DNA from 3 places in the Paenibacillus sp. FSL F4-0100 genome. Region 2 is predicted to be linked to each of the others. Evidence: predicted binding sites of a transcription regulator. Region 2 holds the regulator's gene; each other region holds the start of a gene.
The links. The regulator Rex, encoded in region 2, represses fermentation and respiration genes when NADH is low (regulators of the CRP and FNR family bind a similar motif). The targets are predictions, from matches to a motif close to TTGTGAAATATTTCACAA.
Positions count from the first base shown of each region.

Region 1: a site for Rex is predicted at 2,842-2,859, ahead of MHH48_RS17760 (cytochrome ubiquinol oxidase subunit I). Genes of this name have one in related genera too.
Region 3: a site for Rex is predicted at 4,273-4,290, ahead of adhE (bifunctional acetaldehyde-CoA/alcohol dehydrogenase). Genes of this name have one in related genera too.

Region 1 covers NZ_CP150303.1:3,933,414-3,938,677, forward strand. The annotation lists gene cydD (thiol reductant ABC exporter subunit CydD) at 1-274, opposite strand, end outside; gene MHH48_RS17755 (cytochrome d ubiquinol oxidase subunit II) at 343-1,359, opposite strand; gene MHH48_RS17760 (cytochrome ubiquinol oxidase subunit I) at 1,356-2,720, opposite strand; gene MHH48_RS17765 (TetR/AcrR family transcriptional regulator) at 3,162-3,761, opposite strand; gene gap (type I glyceraldehyde-3-phosphate dehydrogenase) at 3,983-4,993, shown strand.
Region 2 covers NZ_CP150303.1:2,693,591-2,698,854, reverse strand. The annotation lists gene MHH48_RS12045 (AAA family ATPase) at 1-1,081, opposite strand, end outside; gene MHH48_RS12040 (hypothetical protein) at 1,074-1,607, opposite strand; gene MHH48_RS12035 (DUF5590 domain-containing protein) at 1,872-2,390, opposite strand; gene MHH48_RS12030 (amidohydrolase) at 2,422-3,723, opposite strand; gene MHH48_RS12025 (redox-sensing transcriptional repressor Rex) at 3,698-4,363, opposite strand; gene dinG (ATP-dependent DNA helicase DinG) at 4,436-5,264, opposite strand, start outside.
Region 3 covers NZ_CP150303.1:2,525,770-2,531,033, reverse strand. The annotation lists gene pflB (formate C-acetyltransferase) at 1-1,270, opposite strand, end outside; gene adhE (bifunctional acetaldehyde-CoA/alcohol dehydrogenase) at 1,590-4,199, opposite strand; gene MHH48_RS11125 (Crp/Fnr family transcriptional regulator) at 4,476-5,204, shown strand.

The DNA.
Region 1 (5,264 bases), 1.2 Mb from region 2:
TGATCTTTGCAGTGGCAGCCATATGGAGACCAATTCTCCCATTAACAAATGATAACAATGTACGTAAAGCCATAATCGCCAAAAGCATGCCAAGGATCATAGCCACGGATGAGAAAGAGGCTTTTTCCACGAAGATACGTTGGACGGCTTCTGCAAGCAATGAAGCCTGACCAACAATGGCTGTACCAAGTGCAAAGGATATGATGCCAAGAAGAACAAGATATTTTCGTTGTGCAGACATGTGTTGAGCAATGAGGTTCTTATTTCTCTTCACGTAAAAACTCTCCTCCTTCCGGAAAGTGGCCTTGTGGGAAATATTGCCGTAAGAAACAATGTGCTATTCTATTTGTTTCCTTTCACATAATCCGCATCAAACAGAAAAAGTCTGAAGACTAAGATCAATGAAGGAACTAAGAGACACATACCACCGATAAACGCCACAACCAGTGCGAATCCCATAGACGAAGAAGTGACACTACTTTGAATGGTGATGTATGGATCAAGAATGTAAGGATATTGTCCAATGCCGTAAGCAAAAAAAGCACTGAAGAATTGCAGCATGATGCATATAAACGCCATCCCATAACGACCTCCTCGGTATAATAACCACATTGCAATCATGAAAAAGGCAACTGAGAGCGCGAGTAGCCACCATAAATCCATCATATTTTGGAAATGCCGCTCATTGTGTTGACCCAAGAAAATAAATGCTGTCAGTGCGATAACGATTGTAGGCGTGCTCCAAAAAAGCGCATAGGTTCGCATCAATTTCAATGCAGCATGATCTTCAGCACGCGAAGCGTAAAAAGCCAGAAAAGCAGCGCTAATGAATAAAACAGATACGATGGCCAGTCCAACGATGCTCCAAGACAGTGGACTGCTCAAGAGTGCCCAGTAATCCAACGAGGCCGTCTCTCCTTGTTTCAAGATAAATCCGCCTTCGGATAATGTCAGCGCCACTGACAATGAAGCAGGAATAAGCACTCCGGTTGCTCCATACAGAAACAGATAAACAATATTATTTTTGGAGCCATAATTTTCAAATGCATAGAATGAACCGCGTAAAGCGAGCAAAATGACCGCAAGACTTCCTGGGACAAGCATGGCTGATCCATAATAATAGGAGGTTTCCGGGAAAAAGCCGATCATGCCAATGTAGAAAAAAACGAAAAATACATTCGTGATTTCCCAAACTGGCGATAAGTAACGAGAAATCAGTTTATTGATTACATGGTCCTGTTTGGTTAAACGAGCATAAAAGGCAAAGAAACCTGCGCCAAAATCAATGGAAGCGATTATGATATATCCGTACAAAAACAACCAGAGCACTGAAATTCCAATCAATTCGTAATTCATCATGTGTGCTCACCCTTCAATGTTGATTTGTCGCTTGCATGCTGCGTCCACGTCTCCATCTCAACTTCAGCCGGATTATTATTGAACATGCGACGAAGCACAAGAACACTAACGGTTCCCAATACAATGTATAGTAGAAGGAAAAAGAAAAAAAGGATCCTGACGCTTGGGGATGTCGTAGCCGCTTCCTCTACACGCATATATCCTCGGATAATCCAGGGTTGCCTGCCGAGTTCTGCGTAAAACCACCCCAGTTCAACTCCTAAAAAAGCAAGCGGTGCTCCTAATGCAATCATTCGCAGCATCCACTTGTTGAGTTCGTTACGCTTTTTCCAAAGTACAAATAGGAAATACAGAAAGGAAATGCCTAATAATAAAAATCCAATGATTGCCATTAAATCGAAAAAATAATGAACCACGAGTGATGGTTGTTCGTCGATAGGAAACTCATTAAGACCCGTTACTTCTGCATTGAAATCTCCAAAAGCCAAGAAACTTAGAAATTTGGGAAGGTGGAGTGCTCCTATAATTTCATGCTCAACATTAAGCCACCCTAAAAATATCAAATCTGCGCCGCTTTCAGTTTCAAAATGCCATTCGGCTGCTGCGAGTTTTTCAGGTTGATGTTCGGCCAAAAACTTAGCTGATACGTCTCCGGCTAAGGTGTTTACTAAACTGAACACCAAAACGACAGCCATCATCAGCTTTAATGCTTTTTTGTGGTATGCTGAAACCCCTTTTCGAAGTATTGCAAATGCTGCAACACCTGCCAGGAGAGCAGCTCCTGTTAGATAGGCCGAACTTAATACATGAAACACCTTGGAGAATGTTGCCGTACTCAGCATTGCTTGAACGGGGTCAACGGCTGTGAATAGTCCTCCTTCAAACGTAAATCCCCCTGGTTGATTCATAAATCCGTTTACCGTCGTGATAAATACTGCTGACATCCCTGCACCGACGACAATAGGAATCGTTAGTAACCAATGCATCATCGGGTTTTTAAACCGTTCCCACGTGTACAGGTAAATCCCTAGGAAAATGGCTTCAAAAAAGAAGGCGAACACTTCCATAAACAATGGGAGCGCAATAACATTTCCCGCAAGTTTCATGAAATTGGGCCATACCAAGGAGAGTTGTAACGAAATTGCTGTTCCTGTGACTACGCCTACTGCAACAGAGATAATGAACCCTCGTGACCACCTCTTTGCCATTAGAATATAGTGAAGATCTTTCTTACGAATACCGATAAACTCGGCGAGTGAAATCATTAATGGGATACCCACGCCAAGTGTCGCGAAAATAGCGTGGAATCCTAGTGTCATTCCAGTCACCAGTTTACTCCATAGTACCGTATCGATTCCCATATTTACTTCCTCCCTCCAACGCTGTTCCTGTCTACAAAATGAAAAATTAAAACAACAGGTTTAGACGTAAAACTTTACGACCTTCGGGGGCTAACATATGCTCTGCTCCTTCGTGAATAAAAAGAGAACTTTTTCACATAATAAGTTGGCATTTCCCCAAATTTGTGAGAAATGCAGTTGAAATATTACAAAACCTGATATTTAAAATTTATTATATATTCGACGTTTAGCCTTGCAATCGTGGTCACGCCTTCTCCTCTAAACGTTCAAGTAAAGATCAATTCTTTCTTACAACTCCGTGAAAAATATAAAAACCACCCGTTCGGGCTATTGCTTAAGACAGCTTATACTTAAATGAAACGATCCATCGAAAGTCAGAATTCTGAACTTGAGTTGTCATCGATGATGCCCAGCTCCATTCCGATGTGCCAGTACACCAGATTAACTGGTCTTTAAGCAGCATTGCTGCAAATAGGACGAGAAGATTTTTTTATTCATTAGCATGTGCTTGTTATCCCCATCCAACTTGCTGAGCAAAATCCCTCCCTCCAACAAGGAAAATGCAAATGATGCTAGCGCATCCACATCCAGATCCTCCCTAAACTCCCCAGCTTGAATGCCGTCACGAATAATACTTTTCATCATATCCAAGAAGGTATGCAGCCCTTGCCTTGCTCGACCACAAAGCTCCAAATGAGTATCGTCACTTTCTACAGCTGTATTCTGCATGGGACATCCGCCAATAAATGGTGGATCGTTGACGACATCCTCATAGACACGAAAAAAAGCAACCAACCTTCCTGACGCAGACTGCTCTTGATCGACCGCCTCAGAAAATTTTCTGGCGACCATACTGGCAGCATAATTGTAGGCTTCAAGCGCTATCTCGTCTTTACTGGCAAAATGTCGATAGATGCCCCCTTTCTTAATTCCGGTGTCGGCAATAATATCGTTTAGCGATGTACCGGCATATCCTCTCTGGTTAAAAATTTCAGCCGATTTCATAATGATATGTTCCCGTGTTCTGTCCCCTTTTTTCATGAGCTCCTCCGTATGAACCTTATTTTATTTCATTTGTTTTAAACGAATTATTCAATTCGGCCTTGCAATTCACTAATATCATGCTAATATAAAAAGTACCGATCGGTCTCTTTTCGCATTATACAACAAGCCATTCTAGAATGAAATAGCGCTGGGCCATTTTTATTTCATCACAGGCATTCGCTTGTTGGAATAAATAAAACTTATAGGGGGATTTTTCAATGACTGTAAAAGTAGGTATAAACGGTTTTGGACGAATCGGACGACTCGCTTTTCGCCGAATTCAAGATGTGGAAGGCGTCGAGGTTGTAGCGATTAACGACCTTACGAACGCTAAAATGTTAGCTCATCTGCTCAAATATGATACGACGCAAGGCACTTTTCACGGTGACATTGAAGTCCATGACGGAACCTTCAAAGTAAACGGCAAAGAGGTTAAGGTTTTGGCTAAGCGGAATCCTGAAGAGCTTACTTGGGGAGAGCTTGGCGTTGATATTGTTCTCGAATGTACAGGCTTCTTCACCACGAAAGAAAAGGCCGAGCTTCACCTGAAAGGCGGAGCGAAGAAAGTCGTCATTTCCGCCCCTGCTACAGGCGACATGAAAACGATCGTATACAACGTGAACCATGACACACTGGACGGAACGGAAACCGTCATTTCCGGCGCTTCTTGCACAACGGTCTCTCTAGCTCCCATGGCTAAAGCTCTGAACGATAAATTTGGAATTCAATCCGGGTTGATGACAACCGTTCACGCCTATACAGGCAACCAGAATACGCTTGATGCGCCAGATTCAAAAGGAAACTTCCGCGCAGCACGGGCTGCAGCAGAGAACATTGTTCCTTACTCCACCGGTGCTGCTAAAGCCATTGGCCTCGTTCTTCCTGAACTGAAGGGCAAACTTGATGGTGCATCTCAGCGTGTACCTGTGCCAACAGGCTCCGTAACAGAACTCGTAGCCGTTTTGAACACTAAGGTAACGGTTGAGGAAGTTAACGCCGCTATGAGAGAAGCATCAGATCCAGAAACATACGGATACACGGAGGACGAGATCGTATCTTCCGATGTTAGAGGAATGACATTCGGGTCTCTTTTTGATGCCACTCAAACAAAAGTTCTAACAGTTGGCGACCAGCAACTGGTGAAAACTGTAGCCTGGTACGATAATGAAATGTCTTACACCGCGCAACTGGTTAGAACATTAGAATATTTCGCGAAAATCGACAAGTAACATCGCTGCAATTCTTGATTCTAGCTGCAAGCGTTAAAGAGCAGGGGATTTCCGAATATTCTGCTGATCTTACAGCTGTACACGTTGACTGTATTGGCTATAATGAGCCCATCAACAATACAGCACTTGCCGAAAAAATGGATTAACGAAAGCAAGCATAACAAAGATAACGACCACATTATTGGAAGATGGTTTTATTGAGCGTATCCGTCTTAACGATAACAAGAAGGAAATCCATTTCAAATTAACGGCAAAAGCGCAGGAATTATAT
Region 2 (5,264 bases):
GCGGGCTGAGGGCAACTTGTTTCACACTGCCGGGACGCACAAGCTCTGCCATGATAGCATGTCCCAATTCATGGATGGCAACGCGCTTCTTCTCTTCCAAATTCGATTCGCGATCAGAACGCTCACCCATCATAACCTTGTCAATCGCCATGGACAAGTGACGCTGATGGATAAACTGTTCATTCTCACGCATCGTATAAATGGCTGCTTCATTCATGACGCTCTCAAGCTGTGCACCCGAGAAGCCGTAAGCTTCCTCGGCGATTTTCTCCAAGTCAACATCTTCATGCAGCGGCTTATTACCCGCATGCAGATTCAAGATATGAGTGCGTCCCTTCTTATCCGGAAGATCTACTTGAATATGACGGTCGAATCGGCCTGGACGCAGCAGTGCGCTATCCAGCATTTCTTTCCGGTTTGTTGCGGCGATAACCAGAATGCGAGGAGTATCCTGTGAATAGATGCCATCCATCTCGGTTAGCAGCTGATTCAGCGTCTGGTCATACTCGCGCTGCTGGCCGCCTTCGCGTTTACCGCCAATGACATCGATCTCATCGATGAAGATGATGGCGTTTTGTTTGTTTTCTTTTGTCGCACGATTCCGGGCATCCTTAAACAAATCCCGGATGCGCCCCGCACCAACACCGACGTACATCTCAACAAATTCACTGCCGGATGCAGCAACAAAGATCGAATCCGTATAATGGGCAGCGGCTTTCGCCATCAACGTCTTCCCTGTTCCCGGAGGCCCGGTTAGGAGAATGCCTTTCAATGGACGAATGCCGAATTTCTTAATGTCTTCATGACGAATCAGAAAATCCAATGCTTCTCGCAGTTCTTGTTTAGCATTATCCTGCCCGCCGATTTCTTCGAACGTCAGCTTGGCAGGTCCGCTCTTTTTCCGCTTGCGCTCATTCCCTGCGCCTACAGCAATACCGCCTTTCATTTTAGCGATAAACAACAAGCCGCCTACAAGTCCTGCAGCGATGAGCAAGGGCACGATGTTCACACCGACAAATACAAGGAATACCAGTAATACGGGAATAAAGCCTAACATGATTTCTTTAGCTAATTTAGGCATGATTCCACACCTCCATGCTGCCAGGCTGACGCGGCAAGATTATAAATTTACCAGACTTGCCGTCTGACAAGCTGACATAGACATTGGTGTCATCGATGGTTGCTTTTGCTTTCAAATTCGGAGACTGGGCAGCAAGCTGCTCGAGCGATGATTGAATATCAGTATACTGCTTATTATCCATTGCTTCGGCGACTGAGAGCATGGCCTTCTCCCACCATTGATCCAGTGCTTCCGAGGAATGGTCCTCCACCTGGATTTTCAATTCCCGCTTGCCAATCACAGACTTGCCTTCCTTCTTAATATGCTGAACCAAACCTTGTAAATTTGTATCTGGAGCCAAATCGAGATTCAAAGTAACGGTATTCTGTTTAATATCTATATGAGAATCCTTCACGCCGTCATATTGCGACACAACATTTGCCAGCGGATTTTGCAAAGCCATCTGCCGATACAGAAACCATCCGCCAAAGAGAACCGATGCTGAGATCACGACAGTCAGCATGATAGGTACAATGCGTAGTTTCATGAAGTTCCTCCTTCATTTCCTATATGAAATTTTGTCTATCATTTTGTGACACAATAGTACATATAACAACGATATATTGCGATGCATGTAATTTATATGCTCGTTTTGTACAAGTACGAGTATATCACATCTTATATACTTTTTCATGCATGTCTGTGAAAATATTTAGAACAGTTTTTCCATATTTTTTCTGAATGCGCTTACATGTTGGAGAAAAAGAGAGGCACCCTATGGATTTTAAAGGGCGCCTCTCTTTCTGTATTTTTATTGATTTGGAAGAATAATGTCATTTCCGATAGTGTTACCATCTTGAAAACGATAAAACCGATAGCCGCGCTGACCGTTGTGTTCATACTGCAGCTGCCATGCATACTCGCCCTCATACATTCCAGGCAGCAACCGCTTAATTTCCACTCCAGGCAATTCGTTATAGATCTGATCCCGCATCTGGGCTTCTGACATTCCCGTTTTCAATAAAACGGACTGGACAGCGTCAGCACCTTCAACAGGTACGTTGTCATCCGTAAATTTCACCCATACCATACGATCTTGATTGTCTTGATCCTTCCCGCTTACCACCCAATAGTTATTATCCTCGCCCCACACCGATTTATAGGTCTTCCCGGACGTAACCAATTGGCCATGCTGCTTCGCGGCAACAATTGCCATTCTTTCTTCATTCCAAGTATCTTTCATAACATATGAATAATAGAGCTGTAAACCAAGCAGCAACAGCAGCACGCTGGACACACTCAGCAAAATCCACTTCGTTTTTTTCTTCAAATCCGTCTTCCTCGCTCCCCTTGATTATTCCCTAGAGGGTTGTAAGACGCTCAAATGCACGCTGCGCTTCCCGGCGGATACGTTCCTCATCGAGGGTAAGACTCGCGCCATTCTTCACTACCTGCTTGCCGTCAACCCATACATGCTCTACATCCTTCGCACTGGCTGAGTAGATAGCGTGTGAAATATAATCGGTCCGTGGAAGGAAGTGCGCTTGATCCGTGTTCAGTGCGATCATATCTGCTTTCATTCCTACCGCAAGTGTGCCGATATCCTCAAGGAACGCCGATCGGGCTCCATACTCTGTTCCCATCCGAAGCGCTTCGGATGCTGGAATGGCTGTTGGGTCCCCACTTACACCTTTATGGATCAGTGCAGCCAGTCGCATCTCTTCAAACATATCCAGATTATTATTGCTCGCAGGTCCATCGGTACCCAATGACACGGTGACCCCAGCTTTCAGCAGTGCAGGCACGCGTGCAATGCCGCTGGCAAGCTTCAAATTGCTTCCTGGATTATGCGACACCATAACTTGATGCTTGGCCAGGATTTCGATTTCTTCATCGGTCAGATGGACGGCATGCGCAAGCAGCGTTGGCCGGGAGAACATGCCAAGCTTCTCCAAATGGGCAACAGGGCGAAGTCCGTAGTCTTTTACATTCTGAGCTACTTCCGTTTCCGTTTCGGACATATGCGTATGCAAAGGCAGATTCAAATCATGCGATGCCTGAACGAATTTTTCGATGAAATCCGGGGGGCACGTATAAGGTGCATGCGGTGAAATCATCGTCGTAATTCTCCCGTCAGCCTTGCCATGCCAGTCTTTCGCGAATGCCACCGCCTCATCCAGCTTCTGCTGCTGCACCTCAGGCGGACATAATCCGATGACGCCGCGCATTAGAACGCCGCGCATTCCTGAGTCCTGCACAACCTTGGCAACCTGATCCATATGATCATACATATCCACAAATGTCGTGGTTCCGCCTTTGATCATCTCCAGCACGGAGAGTGCGGTTCCCCAGTATACATCGTCGGCCGTGAATTTGGCTTCCATAGGCCACATTTTTTCCTGAAGCCATACCTGCAGTGCCAGATCGTCGCCATAACCGCGGAGCAGGGACATCGCCGCATGTCCGTGCGTGTTCACTAACCCCGGTAGGAAAAACAGATGAGTTCCATCGATAACTTCTATTCCCTCTTGGACGGTTGGCTCTTCTTCACCCAGATAGGTTATCCGGTCATTCTCCACAACCATATATCCGCGTAGCACGGATCTCCCTTCCTCTAGTACCGCAAACGTTCCGTTCTTAACCATCCACTTCGTTGTCGTCATGTGCTGCATCCTCCTTGCCGTTATCCAAATAATAGGCCAAACTCTGCAAATCCGTAGTGAAATCAGCCGTATGAATCCGGATATGGGATGGGGCTTTCAGGATGGTTGGCGCAAAATTCAGGATAGCCTCGATGCCTGCGGCGATAAGCTGATTGGCTACATTCTGCGCTTCAAAATCCGGAACGGTGATTATCCCGATACGAATGCCGTACTCATGAACCGTCTTCTCCAGTTCCTCCATCGGCTGTACGACCAAATTGTTAATTTTCATACCAACTTTGGGAGAATACGAATCGAAAACCGCCACAATCTTCATATTGTCCTTTAGAAATGCATTGTAATTCGATAATGCATGTCCAAGATTACCGGCCCCAATCAATGCGACATTGATCTTCTGGTCCAGCTTTAGAATCTGGCGAATTTTCTCGATCAGATAAGATACGTCATATCCGATCCCTTTCCGTCCAAAATCACCGAAATACGCTAGGTCCTTACGAATTTGAGCAGGATTGAGGTCCAGTTTTTGTCCCAGTTCCTGGGAGGAAACCGTGGAGACCTCCCTTTTCTGAAGCTCATTCAAATAGCGCAAGTATACAGGCAATCTGCGGACCACGGCTTCCGAAATTTTTTCCGATTTCATTCATGCTCCCCCTAATAATAGGTTAATAACTACATTTTTTTGTGACAGATCATTTCGTTCATTGTTTCACTTTTATTCAGCTTGGTTCTCTATGCCTGCCTCTTCCTGCAGCCATTCCGAAATTCGGGGAACGATCCCCTCTGTCGGCATGTGCTCCATCTTCGGCCCCGGCAAAGAATATAAGAAATATTTCCCGTAATAGGATTCAATGACCCGGGTATCGTAGACAATGACAATCCCCTTATCTTGCGCGGTCCGCACCAGTCGGCCAAATCCCTGTTTGAAGCGAATGACCGCTTGCGGAACCGAAAGTTTCATGAACGGGTTCTTCTTCTGCTGCTGCAGCAATTCGCTCTTGGCTTCGACCAAGGGATGATTCGGCGGCTGGAACGGCAGCCGGACGATCGCGAGGCAAGTGAGCGCCTCACCAGGTATGTCTACCCCTTCCCAGAAGGAGCTCGTACCCAGCAGGACCGAAGCGCTGCTATCCTGGAATCTCCGGATTAACTTGGTACGGCTGGTTCCGTCCATCCCTTGTCCCAGTACCGTAATATCGCTGGATGCCAGCGCCTCCTTCAACGGCTCGTGAACCTGACGCAGCATGCGGTACGAAGTGAACAGCACAAGCATGCGGCCATGCGTAGCGATTGCCGTATCGGCCAATGATTGCACAAGTGTATTCACAAAGAGTGCATCCCCGACCGAGCCCTTCACGCTCGGAAAATCGCGCGGCACGACAAGGAGGGCCTGCTCCCTGTAATTAAACGGGGACGGCAGCAGAACCGTGTTCAGGTTGCCGCTATCTGCCGCTTCCTGAAGACCCAAGTTCTCGATCATGAACTGAAACGATTTATCCACCGACAAGGTCGCCGATGTCAGGATCACGCTTTGTTTCTTGTCA
Region 3 (5,264 bases), 170 kb from region 2:
GCATCTGTTTCCCGATGCGCATGGCGGATACGCAGCAGGCGATGCCGTAATCGTCTCCGTAAATCGGACGCATGAGATCATCATTCTCGTATTGAATCGAGCTGGTTTCGATGGAAACTTTCGAACAATATTTTTTGAAGGCTTCCGGCAGCTTCTCCGACCATAACACCGTCAAGTTCGGTTCTGGAGCAGGTCCCAAATTATACAAGGTATGCAGGAAACGGAAGCTGTTCTTGGTCACTCTCGTCTCACCGTTTATCGACATGCCGCCGATGGATTCCGTTACCCACGTTGGATCTCCGCTGAACAGCTCGTTATAATCCGGCGTACGCAGGAATTTCACGATCCGAAGTTTCATAACGAAATGGTCGACCAGTTCCTGAGCTGTTTCTTCCGTTAGCTTGCCTTCAGCCAGATCCCGTTGAATATAAATATCAAGGAAAGAGGATACCCGGCCAAGCGACATCGCAGCACCGTTCTGCTCCTTGATCGCGGCCAAATAACCGAAATACAACCATTGGAATGCTTCCTTCGCCGTATTTGCAGGTTTGGAAATGTCAAAACCGTGCATACCCGCCATTTCCTTCAGTTCCTTGAGGGCCCGCATTTGTTCAGACAATTCTTCCCGCAAACGGATGACCGGCTCATCCATGGCATCCACTTCAAGCTCACCGAGTTCTCTCAATTTGTCCTGAATAAGAGCATCTACACCGTATAGTGATATTCTGCGATAGTCACCAATGATACGTCCGCGACCGTACGCATCGGGAAGTCCCGTAATAATCCCGGCCTTGCGCGCTGCTCTCATCTCTGGAGTATAGGCATCAAACACGCCTTGGTTATGCGTTTTGCGTATGCCGTTAAAGATATCTACAACGGCCTGCGGCATTTCAAAGCCGTATGCGTTGCACGCATCAATCATCATCCGGATCCCGCCAAAAGGCTGGATCGAACGCTTGAACGGCTCATCGGTCTGAACGCCGACAATCTGTTCTTTATCCTTATCCAAATAGCCAGGTTGATGAGAAGTGATGGTTGAAGGTGTATGGACATCCACGTCCAGTACCCCACCGTTGTCCCGTTCTCTCTTGGTTAAATCCGATACGATATCCCACAGTGCTTTGGTGTTATTCGTGGGTCCTGCCAAAAATTCATCAGAGCCATAATAGGGAGTAATGTTCTCTGCAATAAAATCATTAACGTCAATTTGCTTGGTCCATTTACCTGATTTAAAACCTTTCCAGCCTGTTTCTTTTTCAATCACCGACATATTGAATCCCTCCTAGATTTGCTGGGGCTTGCAAGGACAGGCGAGGCCACACCTTGATCTATCTCAGATCTTTAAATGTGATTATTTTCACGATCAATGATGCCACTACCCCGCCTTGTACCTTCAAGCTTCTTTATCAAAGACCTGAGATTCAGCTTCTTGCTACACCTTTATTGTAGTCCTGTTGATCTCTCGCATCTGTGATATTAATCACAAAGTTATCTTTTCCCGTGATTTTTATCACTCCGAGTCTGGTCTTGCATCACTTACCTCAACATATTCCCGGATCTTCATGATCGGCATTCAGAGCCTATCCTATTTAGAACCGACCGTAGAATGCGTTGCGGTAAACTTCTGCGAGCTCTGTCACCAGCGGCAGCTTCGGATTGCTCGTTGTGCACTGGTCTTCAAAAGCCCGGTCCGCCAAATGCTCAACATTTTTCTCGAAATCTTTAGGATCGATGCCAAGCTGCTGGAACGACTCCTCGATACCGAGCTTGCTGTTCAGCTCCCGGATCGCGCCAATCAGACTGTTCACGCCCTCTTCCGTTGTTCTTGCCGGCAGCCCGAGAATCCGTGCGATTTCAGCATATCTCTCATCAGCCACAAAGTGGGTATATTTAGGCCATGCCGCGAATTTTGTTGGCTTCTTGGCGTTGTAACGAATGACGTGAGGCATTAGGATCGCATTGGTGCGTCCGTGTGCCGTGTGATACTGGCCGCCCCACTTATGCGCAAGACTGTGGTTGATGCCAAGGAACGCATTCGCAAAAGCCATGCCGGCAAGCGTCGAAGCATTATGCATTTTCTCGCGGGCGAGTTTGTCGCCGGTCAGCGCCGACTGCTCAAGATATTGGAACACCAGCTGTATGGCTTTGATGGCAAGCCCATCCGTATAATCGCTGGCCATCACCGATACGTAGGCTTCAATAGCATGTGTCAGAACGTCCATACCGGTATCGGCTACCGCTGTTTTAGGCAGCGTGTATACAAATTCCGGATCGATAATCGCCACATCCGGTGTCAGCTCATAATCAGCCAGCGGGTACTTGGTATTCCCTAGCCCTTTGTCCGTGATGACGGCAAACGAAGTCACTTCCGAGCCGGTTCCCGACGTTGTTGGAATGGCAACGAATTTCGCTTTCCGTCCAAGCTTCGGATATTTATAGACCCGCTTGCGGATATCCATAAATTTTTGCTTCAGATTGTTAAAGTCCGTATCCGGGTATTCATAGAACAGCCACATCGCTTTCGCTGCATCCATTGGCGATCCGCCGCCGAGGGCGATAATGCAGTCCGGCTGGAACCTAGCAAGCATCTCCGTTCCGCGTTCTACTGTCGTTGTTGAAGGATCCGGCTCGACCTCCGAGAAGACCTCGATGGCCACTGGCACTCTGCGCTGACGCAGATAATGCTCTACCCGCTCCACATAACCCAGCTTCACCATCATGGGGTCGGTAACGATCGCAACACGGGTGATTTCCGGCATTTTCGCAAGATACTGCGTGGAGCCTTTTTCAAAGTAAATTTTGTCCGGTACTTTAAACCACTGCATATTCACGGTTCTGCGGTTCACCCTTTTCACGTTGATTAGATTGACAGCCGTCACGTTCGACGAAGTGGAATTACGTCCATACGAGCCGCAACCCAGCGTCAGCGATGGCAGGTTCGTGTTGTAGATATCCCCGATACCGCCTTGCGAAGAAGGCTGGTTCACCAGGATGCGGCAGGTTTTCATCCGATCCGAGAATTTCATAATAATGTCCTCATTGTGCGAGTGGATCACCGACGAGTGGCCCATGCCGCCAAAAGCAACCATCTCTTCAGCGCGTGTTATGCCTTCCTCGGCATCCTTCACCTTATAGCAGGCCAGAACCGGACTCAGTTTCTCGGCGGACAGCGGGTAAGCCGGACCGACCCCTTCCAGCTCGGCGATCAGGATCTTGGTGCTTTCCGGTACCTCGAAACCGCAAGCCTCGGCAATCTTAGCTGCCGGCTTTCCGACAATGGACGGATTAACCGCACATTTCTCCGATACCATCGCATGCGCAGTCAGTTTCGCCAGCTCTTCCTTGTTGACGAAATAACATCCGCTGGCAATCATTTTTTTCTTCACTGTATGATAGATAGGCTCTTCGATAATGACAGCCTGCTCGGAAGCGCAGATCATGCCGTTATCAAAGGTCTTCGATAAAATCAAATCGTTCACTGCTTGATCCAGATCCGCGCTCTTCTCTATAAAGCAAGGCACGTTACCTGGTCCTACGCCGAGGGCCGGCTTGCCGCAGCTGTATGCCGCTTTGACCATTGCCGAACCGCCCGTGGCCAGAATGCAGGCGACGTCAGGATGATTCATGAGTGCATTGGTTTTATCCATGGAAGGAGCTTCGATCCACTGGATGCAATCGGCAGGAGCACCTTGTTTCACGGCGGCATCCCGCAGTATCAGCGCGGCTTCCCGGCTGCATGCCTGCGCGGATGGATGGAATCCGAAGATGATCGGGTTTCTCGTTTTAATGGAGATCAGCGCCTTGAATATGGTTGTGGAGGTCGGATTGGTTACCGGTGTTATCCCCATGATAATCCCGATCGGCTCTGCTATTTTTTGAAAGCTGTCATAGGCGTTGTCTTCAATAATACCCACCGTTTTGTCGTACTTGATGCTGTTGTGGATATACTCTGTGGCGAACAGGTTCTTGATAATCTTGTCTTCGTACACGCCCCGTCCCGTTTCCTCAACCGCCATCTTCGCCAGTTGCATGTGCTTCTCAAGGCCTGCCATGGCCATCGCCTGTACAATCCCGTCGACCTGCTCCTGATTCAATTCCATAAACTTTTCTTTGGCTCGATTCGCCTTGTCAATCAGCCCTTGAATGTACTCCGATGCTGTTTGTCCTTTAACTTCAACCGTTCCTTTGCTCACAGCCATATCTCTCATCCTCCCATGGTTCATGTTTCTTTCTCGTCTACGCTTTGATCGTAACACAGCCTTCTCTAAATTCATGTGAAATATTTCACAATATAAATATTTTTCTTTTCTGTGTAATTTATGCCTGTCTTTCCCTCCTTTTAAGTGAAAGAGATCACAAAGTTTGAAAATTCGCCACGATTTCCCTCTTATTCTCCCCCAAAAGTGAATGTTTTCACGTTATAATGTATTTAAAGATTAAACAGATCAAATTTTAGGATGTTAGGGGATACCAACATGAAAACTACTGTAGACCATGTAATGGAAATCGAAAACTTAGGGAACACGCAGTGCTTCTCGGAACAAAACCGCAACCGTCTGCTGGTCAGCATGAAGGAAAGGGTACTCCCTGAAGGATCCCATTTGTTCTGGGAAGGTGACTTCGCCGACAAGCTGTACTACGTTAAACAAGGAAGAATTAAATTAACTAAATCGACTGATGAAGGCAAAGAGCTGATTCTATATATGTACCATCCAGGAGACATGGTCGGGCAAGCCGATCCATTCTTCAGCAACAATCACAGTTTCTCGGCAGAGGTGCTTGAGGATAGTGTTGTCGGTGTCATTGAGCACAAGGATCTGGAGCTGCTGATCTGTCAGCATTGCGACTTTGCCATTGATTTTATGAAGTGGATGGGCATCCACCACCGCATCACCCAGACCAAATTCCGGGATCTCATGATGTACGGTAAGCCCGGTGCTTTAACATCGACACTGATCCGTCTGAGCAACACCTACGGACAGCATCAAGCGGATGATACCATTCTCATCAACAAGAAGATTACCCACACCGATCTGTCGAACATGATTGGGGCAACCCGCGAAAGCGTGAACCGGATGCTGAGTGACTTACGCAAAAAAGATGCCATCGAATATGCCGGCGGAATGATTGTCATTAAAGATCTTCCGATGCTGCAGGAAATCTGCCATTGCGAGCTGTGTCCGAACGAAATCTGCCGGATTTAATCGGCCTGCTCCCTTCTGTGCATAATATACAGTCATCTGCTTACAATAAACCTTGTCTTT